DNA from 2 places in the Janthinobacterium glycogeni genome. Region 1 is predicted to be linked to the other one. Evidence: predicted binding sites of a transcription regulator. Region 1 holds the regulator's gene; the other holds the start of a gene.
The links. The regulator sigma-54, encoded in region 1, starts transcription at its own class of promoters, with help from an activator protein. The targets are predictions, from matches to a motif close to TGGCANGNAANCTGCTTT.
Positions count from the first base shown of each region.

Region 2: a site for sigma-54 is predicted at 2,509-2,526, ahead of urtA (urea ABC transporter substrate-binding protein). Genes of this name have one in related genera too.

Region 1 is NZ_JBNYXP010000008.1:137,130-141,544, forward strand. Features, by position in the region: gene lptC (LPS export ABC transporter periplasmic protein LptC) at 1-153, shown strand, start outside; gene lptA (lipopolysaccharide transport periplasmic protein LptA) at 179-760, shown strand; gene lptB (LPS export ABC transporter ATP-binding protein) at 760-1,515, shown strand; gene ACQ4W4_RS19475 (RNA polymerase factor sigma-54) at 1,520-2,998, shown strand; gene hpf (ribosome hibernation-promoting factor, HPF/YfiA family) at 3,068-3,430, shown strand; gene ACQ4W4_RS19485 (3-hydroxyisobutyryl-CoA hydrolase) at 3,559-4,415, shown strand, end outside.
Region 2 is NZ_JBNYXP010000001.1:230,174-234,588, reverse strand. Features, by position in the region: gene ACQ4W4_RS01075 (Hsp70 family protein) at 1-150, opposite strand, end outside; gene ACQ4W4_RS01070 (DUF2760 domain-containing protein) at 147-734, opposite strand; gene ACQ4W4_RS01065 (transglutaminase-like domain-containing protein) at 988-1,587, shown strand; gene ACQ4W4_RS01060 (DUF4349 domain-containing protein) at 1,604-2,392, shown strand; gene urtA (urea ABC transporter substrate-binding protein) at 2,578-3,831, shown strand; gene urtB (urea ABC transporter permease subunit UrtB) at 3,959-4,415, shown strand, end outside.

The DNA.
Region 1 (4,415 bases):
GAAACGGACGTGCCTGTCAATATCCTGACGGGCGCCTCGCGCATCAATGGTATCGGCATGAAGGCCAATAACGCCACTGGCGTGGTGGAAGTGCAGAATGCGCTGCGCATGGTCCTCCCGCCGAAACCGCGCCCGGCCGCGGCGGCAAAATGACAGAATGAAACAAGGAAACCATACTATGAAGAACATCTTGCTGTTGAGCGTATTTTCTCTGGCCCTCATGGGCGTGGCGCATGCCGAGAAGGCCGATTCCGAGAAGGAAGCCGTCATCACGGCGCGTAGCGGTCACGTCGATGACGTCAAGCAGATTCGTACCCTGACGGGCGACGTCGTGCTGGTCAAGGGCACGCTGACCATGAAGGCGGGCCGGGCCCTGATCACGGAAGACCCGCAAGGCTACCAGTTCATCACCTTCTGGGCCGATCCCGGCAAGCTGGCCACCTTCCGCCAGAAGCGCGATGGCGCCGGCGACCTGTGGGTCGAAGGCGAAGCGGAGCGTGTTGAATACGACAACAAGACGGAAGTGGTGAAACTGTTTTCCAAAGCCAAGCTGACGCGCCTGGAAGGCACGAAAGTGACCGACGTGGCCAATGGCGCCTTCATCTCGTATGACAGCCGCAAGGAAGTATTCAAGATGGAAAATTCCGACAGCGGCACCAGCACCTCCGATGGCGGCAGCGTGCGCATGGTGATCCAGCCGAAGACCAAGGCGCCCGCGGCGGAGAAAGCCCCGGCCACGCCTGCGCCAGGAACGAAATAATGGACAATACCCGTTGCGGCAGCACCCTGATCGTTCGCGGACTGCAAAAAACCTATGGCAAGCGGCAAGTCGTGCATGATGTCTCGCTGCAAGTCGAATGCGGCGAAGTGGTGGGGCTGCTGGGCCCGAACGGCGCCGGCAAGACCACCTCGTTCTACATGATCGTCGGGCTGGTGCCGTCGGACGGCGGCAGCATCGACATCAGCGGCGTGGACATTTCCAGCCTGCCGATCCACCGCCGCGCGCAGATGGGCCTGTCGTATCTGCCGCAGGAGGCGTCCGTGTTCCGCAAGCTGACGGTGGAAGACAATATCCGCGCCGTACTGGAAATCCAGACCGTCGAAGGCCGTCCTTTGAAGAAGGCCGAGATCGAGGAACGCCTGGATAAACTGCTGGCCGACTTGCAGATTGAAAAGTTGCGCGAGAATCAGGCGCTGTCCCTGTCGGGCGGCGAGCGCCGCCGCGTGGAAATCGCCCGTGCCCTGGCCACCGATCCCCGTTTCGTGCTGCTCGACGAACCGTTTGCCGGCGTCGATCCGATCGCCGTGATCGAGATCCAGCGCATCGTGCGCTTCTTGAAGGAGCGCAATATCGGCGTGCTGATCACCGATCATAATGTGCGCGAGACGCTGGGTATTTGCGATCGTGCCTACATCATCAACCAGGGCTCGGTACTGGCGTCGGGACGCCCCGACGACATCATCGCGAACGAGTCGGTACGCCGGGTCTATCTGGGCGAACACTTCCGCATGTAAGCCAATGAAACAATCATTGCAGCTGCGCACTTCGCAGCACCTGGCACTGACGCCGCAGTTGCAGCAATCGATACGCCTGTTGCAATTGTCTACGCTGGAATTGCACCAGGAACTCGAGCAACTGCTGACGGACAATCCCTTGCTCGAGCGCCTAGACGATCCGCTCGACCGTTCGCTGCGCCTGCTGTCCGACGGGGCTTTGAGCTCCACGGCGGCGCCGGCCGAAGCGCCGCCCCAGCCGCCTGGCCAGGAGGCGCCCGCGGCGCCGGCCGAAGTGGAAACCTTTGACGGCGAGGCGGGCGAGGGCCCGGCCGCCGCCGATGGCGGCGACAGCGACTGGAGCGAAGCGAGCCGGGGCAAGGCGCCCGACGACGAAGATTCCCGCCCGCAACTGGAGGCCCATCACTGCACCCTGCGCGAACACCTGATGGAGCAGATGCGCGTGACGGTGCTTGAATTGCGCGACCGCGCGCTGGTCGAGCTGATCATCGACGCGCTCGATGATAATGGCTATCTGGAAGAGTCGCTCGACGACATTCTGGCGCGCCTGCCGGAAGAGCTGGAAATCGATGCCGACGAGATGCGCACGGCCTTGTCGCTGCTGCAAAGTTTCGATCCGCCCGGCGTGGGCGCGCGCAATGCATCCGAATGCCTGGCCCTGCAAATCAAGCGCTTGCCGCACATCGCCATGGTGACGCGGCGCATGGCCCTCGTCATCGTGGAAAAGCACCTGGCCTGGTTTGCCCAGCGCGATTTCAACAAGCTGAAAAAAGCCCTCGACTGCGACGATGAAGACTTGCGCGAAGCGCAGACGGTGATTCGCCAGTGCAATCCGCATCCGGGCGCCGTGTTCGCCTCGGACGTGTCCGATTACGTGGTGCCCGACGTCGTCGTCAAGCGCGCGCGCAATGGCTGGCAAGTGACCCTGAACAACGACGTCATGCCGCGCCTGCGCGTGAACGCCATGTACGCCAACCTGCTCAAGCAGGGCAAGGGCGAAGGCGCCATGGGCGCACAGTTGCAGGAAGCCAAGTGGCTGATCAAGAATATGCGCCAGCGCTTCGACACGATCCTGCGTGTGGCGCAGGCGATAGTAGAAAGACAAAAGAACTTTTTCTCGCATGGGGCCGTTGCCATGCGCCCCCTTGTGCTCCGTGAAATAGCTGATACACTGGGTTTACACGAGAGTACTATCTCGCGGGTAACAACTCAAAAGTACATGCTGACCCCGCACGGCATGTTCGAGTTGAAATATTTCTTTGGTAGCCACGTCGCCACCGAAGCGGGGGGCGAAGCGTCATCGACGGCGATACGGGCATTGATCGTGCAACTGACAGGAGCAGAAGACCCTAAAAATCCTTTATCCGACAGTAAGATTGCGGACATGCTGGGGGAACAAGGCATGGTGATTGCGCGACGTACTGTTGCCAAATACCGGGAAGCGTTAAAAATTCCGCCAGTGAGCCTGCGTAAGTGTTTGTAAGTTTTTTTCGGTTCCTCTGCGGGCCGGAGTCGATGGACCGCACGAACCCGATCATCTTTAGGAGTGTGTATGAATCTCACCATCAGCGGACATCATCTCGAAGTGACACCAGCCATCCGTGAATACGTACAAACGAAGCTGGAGCGCGTGAAACGTCATTTCGATCAAGTCATCGATATCGCCGTGATTCTGACCGTGGATAACCTCAAAGAGAAAGAAAAACGTCAAAAGGCCGAAGTCAACCTGCGTTTGAGCGGCAAGACCGTCTATGTGGAAAGCCTGGCGCACGACCTGTACGCCGCGATCGATACCCTGATCGACAAGCTCGATAGGCAAGTGATGAAATACAAAACCAAAGTGCAAGGGCACGGTAAAGAGGCGATCAAGCATCTGCCAGACAACTCCGAGGAAGACGCCGTCGTCGCCGTCTAAGGCCACCCGCTTCCAGCAGTTGTGATCAACTAAGGGCGCACATTGCGCCCTTTTTTGCGTCCAGCGAAACGCAATGTGCCCCGCGCAGGCGCTAGAATGTTTGCACTTTCACTTCTTTCCTGCCTGCCATGAGCGACCTCGTCCAGATTTCCATCCGCCACCGCACGGGCCACATCGTGCTCGACCGTCCAAAAGCCTTGAATTCCCTGTCGCTGGAGATGGTGCGCGCCCTGAGCGCGGCCTTGCTGGCCTGGCGCGATGATCCGCAGGTGGACGCCGTCATCATTCGCTCCAGCAGCGAGAAAGGCCTGTGCGCCGGCGGCGACATCCGTTTCTTTTACGATGCGGGCCTGGCCACGCCGCAAGGGGGCAGCGCGCTGCTGGAAGATTTCTTTACGGAAGAATACGCTTTAAATCATTTGATCCATTTTTATCCGAAACCGTATATCGCTGTGATGGATGGCGTGGTGATGGGCGGCGGCATGGGCGTGGCGCAAGCGGGGCCCGGCAACCGCCTGCGCATCGTCACGGGCCGCACGCGCATGGCCATGCCGGAAGTCAATATCGGCCTGTTCCCCGACGTGGGCGGCAGTTATTTTTTATCCCGCCTGGCAGGCCAGCTGGGCCTTTACCTGGGCTTGACGGGCTTGACGATCAACGCGGCCGACGCCCTGTACACGGGCCTGGCCGATGTCTACCTGCCCGAGGCGCAGATGGGGGCGCTGCTGGCCCTGTTCGAGTCGACGCCGGGCGAGGCCTTGCCGGTCGCCATCAAGGCGCTGGCGGCCCCGTTTCAGGCCGAGGCGGGCGCTTCTGCCCTGGCCACGGCGCGCGCGGCGCTGGACCGCCATTTCAGCGCGGGTTCGGTGGCGGCCATCATGGCCTCGCTGGCGCAGGACGATGGCGCATTCGCCGCCAGGGCGCTGGCGGCCATGCGCCTGCGCTCTCCCTTGATGATGTCGGTGACTTTGGAATTGCTGCAGCG
Region 2 (4,415 bases), on a different contig from region 1:
CGGCGCCGACAGCTGCGGCACTTTCTGCACGCCATGGCTCGATTGCTCGCCGTCGCTCTCGACCAGGTTCACATACGACAGGGCGCTGTGGGTGGTGCCCAGGTCGATGCCGATGGCGTAGCGCGCGGTGGTGTTGGTTTGATCGTTCACAGTTCCACCTCGGCCGGCGCCAGGATGGCGGCGTCGTGCTGCTCGCTCAGTTTCGGCAGGCGCACGCTGGAGGCGCGCCAGCCGCGGTGGCTGAGGGTGCCCGTGAAGGGCGCGGAACCGACCACGTTGCCCGTCAGGCGCACTTGCGCGGAATCAAAACCTTCCTGCAGGACGATGCGGCTGCCTTCGGCTTCCTGGCGCACGGCCTCGATGGTGAAGTATTCGCGCATGACCTTGGCGCAGCCTTCATGCACGACGCGGGCAGCCATGCCGATGTCGGCATCGGCATGGCTGCCCAGGTTTTCCTGGGTGAAGTCTATCAACCGCGCTTCGCGTTGCAGCAGGGCCAGCAATTGCAGGGCCGCGTCCGGCGTCGCTTCTTTCAAAATGACGGGGGCGGCGGCCGGCGTCGGCATGGAGGCCGGCGCCGGAGCAGGGGCTACTGGCGCCACCGGGGCGGCCTCGGGCAGAGACAACTTTTCCACGCGGGCCGCATAGGCGGCGTCCGACAGGGTGCTGAAGAAGGCGCCGAAGGCCAGCGGGACACGGCGCCAGAACGATGGATGGGACGATGAAGTGCTCATAGGAACTCGTTTCTCTGATCTGTAGGGAGGCGTCGGCGGCGGGGGCCGCTTCGCAGGGTAGTGCATGTGCCGTGCCAATCAGGCCGGCTGCGTTTGCCCGCATGATACCAGCTACCGGGCCGGCGCCAAAGTCGCCGCCCCCCGCGCAGCGCGCCTGACGCGTGGATTTTCTTTGTTCCTGCGCAAGGAAACGCTTGATTGCGTGCCGCTTCGACTAAAATCGCGCATTATCTTTTCGCATTGCCTTTATGCCATGTCTACCGACTTCTCCCTCTATCTAGCCAGCAGCCTGTATATCGACAGCGATCATCCGGCCGTGCGCGCCAGGGCGGCCGCACTGGCGGCAGGCGCCGTGGGCGACGCCGCCGTCGCGGCGCGCTGCTTTGCCTTCGTGCGCGACGAGATCGCCCACAGCTGGGATTACCGGCGCAATCCCGTCACCTGCCGCGCTTCCGACGTCTTGCAGCATGGCACGGGATACTGTTATGCGAAGAGCCATCTGCTGGCCGCGCTGCTGCGCGCCAACGGCATTCCTGCCGGGCTGTGCTACCAGCGCCTGGCCGTCGGCGAGGTGGGTCCGCCGTTCTGCCTGCATGGCTTGAACGCCGTGTATCTGCAGGACTTCGGCTGGTACCGCATCGATGCGCGCGGCAACAAGCCCGGCGTCGTCGCCGCCTTTGCGCCGCCGCAGGAACAGTTGGCCTTTCCCGTGCTGGCGCCCGAGGAGCGCGACTTGCCGGAAATCTGGCCGGCGCCGTTGCCGCAGGTGATCGCATCGCTGACGGGCCACGCGACCGTGCAGGATGTGGCCGCGCACTTGCCCGATATCGAATTGTTGCCGCTGCAAAAATAATCTCAAGAAAGAAACCATGAAAAAAATCCATATTGGTCTGTTCGGCCTGATGCTGCTGGCCGGTTGCGGCGGCAAGGGCGAGAGCGGCGGGCAATCGAGCGCTGCGCGTCTCGAAGGCAAGGAAAAGGGCAGCGAGTTTCTTGCCTATGAACACAATGTCAGCATCGATACGCGCGAGGCGCAAGTACGGCCCCTGTATGAAAAGGTGGTGGCCGCCTGCAAGGCCGATACGGAAAACGGCTGCCTGCTGCTCGATTCCAGCCTCGACAGCGGCCGCTACGTGCATGCGCGCATCAGCATGCGGGCCAAGCCGGCCGGCATCAAAAAGCTCGTCGCACTGGTCGCGGCCGAAGGCGACGTCACCAGCCAGGGCACCAAGGTGGAAGACCTGGGCCGTCCCGTGCTCGACAGCAAGAAACGCCTGGACATGCTCAAGCAATACCAGGCGCAGCTGCAAGACCTGGAAAAGCGCTCGGGCACCAACGTCGATGCCCTGATCAAGGTGAGCAAGGAGCTGGCCACCGTGCAAGTCGAGCTGGAGCAGGCGACGGCGGCCGATGCGCTGTTGATGCAGCGCATCGATACGGACTTGCTGAACGTGGCCATCAGCGCCGAAGGCAAGCAATCGTTCTGGACGCCCGTCAAGCGGTCGCTGGGCAACTTCACGGACAACCTGTCGGAAGGCGTGGCCAACGCCATCACGGCCATGGCCTACATCTTGCCGTGGCTGATCGCTTTCGTGCTGCTGTTTCCGCTGGGACGCAAGGGGTGGCGCCGCCTGCGTGGAGCGCCGCGCAAGGACTAAAGCCTCCGGCGCACCGTTTTACGGCAATTTGAAACCTGGCTGCACAGTCCTTGTGCAGCCAGGTTTTTTTTCGTGCGGCGAGCGCCGCGTGCACCATGGCGGACACCTGTAGGCGCTGGCATGCATTCTGCTTTAACAACATCGTAGCCCAGCTCGACCCCCACGAACCCATCACAGGAGTCCCCATGTCACGACGCATCATCCTGAAAGCGGCGGCCGCCGGCGCGTTCGCCCTGGCCACATCCACCTGCATGCAGGCAGCCCTGGCCGCCGACACGATCAAAGTAGGCATTTTGCACTCGCTGTCGGGCACCATGGCCATTTCCGAAACGTCGCTGAAAGACGTGGCGCTGATGACGATCGCCGAGATCAATGCCAAGGGCGGCGTGCTGGGCAGGAAGCTGGAAGCCGTCGTCGTCGACCCGGCGTCGAACTGGCCGCTGTTCGCGGAAAAAGCGAGACAATTGGTGGCGCAGGACAAGGTTGCCGTCGTGTTCGGCTGCTGGACGTCCGTGTCGCGCAAGTCGGTTTTACCTGTCTTCAAGGAGCTCAACAGCCTGCTGTTTTACCCCGTGCAATACGAGGGCGAGGAGCTGGAAAAGAATGTGTTTTATACGGGCGCCGCGCCGAACCAGCAGGCGATTCCCGCCGTGGAATATTTGATGAGCAAGGATGGCGGCGGCGCCAAGCGCTTCGTGCTGCTGGGCACCGATTACGTGTATCCGCGTACCACCAACAAGATCCTGCGCGCCTTCCTGAAAAGCAAGGGAGTCAAGGATAGCGATATCAGCGAGGTCTACACGCCGTTCGGCCACGCCGACTATCAAACCATCGTCGCCAACATCAAGAAATTTTCCACGGGCGGCAAGACGGCCGTCATTTCCACCGTCAATGGCGACTCGAACGTGCCGTTCTATAAGGAACTGGGCAATGCGGGCCTGAAAGCCACGGACGTGCCCGTCGTCGCGTTTTCCGTCGGCGAAGAAGAGCTGCGCGGCATCGATGCCAAGCCGCTGCTGGGGCACTTGGCGGCGTGGAATTACTTTGAATCCGTCAAGAACCCCGTGAACGCGTCCTTCATCAAGCAGTGGAAGGCGTATGCCGTGGCGCAAAAGCTGCCGAACGCCGGTTCGGTGGTGACGAACGACCCGATGGAAGCGACCTATGTCGGCATCCACATGTGGGCGCAAGCCGTGGAAAAGGCGAAATCGACGGACACGGACAAGGTGATCGCCGCCATGGCGGGCCAGAGCGTCAAGGCGCCATCGGGCTTCACCCTGACCATGGATGCAACGAACCACCACTTGCACAAGCCCGTGATGATCGGCGAGATCAAGGCCGATGGGCAATTCAATGTCGTGTGGAAAACCAAGGAAGCAATACGCGCCCAGCCGTGGAGTCCGTATATCAAGGGCAATGAGGGCAAGCAGAAGCTGTAGGCGCTGATATTTAACCCAGCAGCAACTGCCGGGGTCGGACCCTCAGGGACTAGGCGTCCCCATCCGATCCCAGTCGTCGCCTTTGGGGGCAGCATGCGCCCCCGTGCAGTCATTCTTTGGAACGCACATGCAGCTTCTCCTCAAACTGGTGGTTCTCGCCTGCCTGTTTTTATCCTCGCTGGCGCAGGCCGCCATCCCTCCCGACTTGCTCACACCGCTGTCCGGCGACGACCCCGACGCCAGGGTCGCCGCCGTGGCGCAGATCGCCGCCCTGGCCACGTCCGAGGCCGCCCGTGTGCTGCAAGCCTTGCAGGACGACGCCTTGTACGCCGCGCCCGATGGCAAGGTGTATGTCGTCGATGGCGAGCAGGCATATGACCCGGCGCTCGGTCGGAGCGTACCGCTGCCCGATGGCATCGATGGCGTGATGGTCAACAACCGCTTGCGTGCGGCCGTGGCAGGCGCCTTGTCGGGCTTGCAGCTGCTGGCGCCCGAACGCGGCGTCCGCCTGGCCGCCGCGCAAGCCTTGCAGAAGGCCGTCGATCCTGTGCAGCTGCCCCTGATCCGCACGGCCTTGGCGCGGG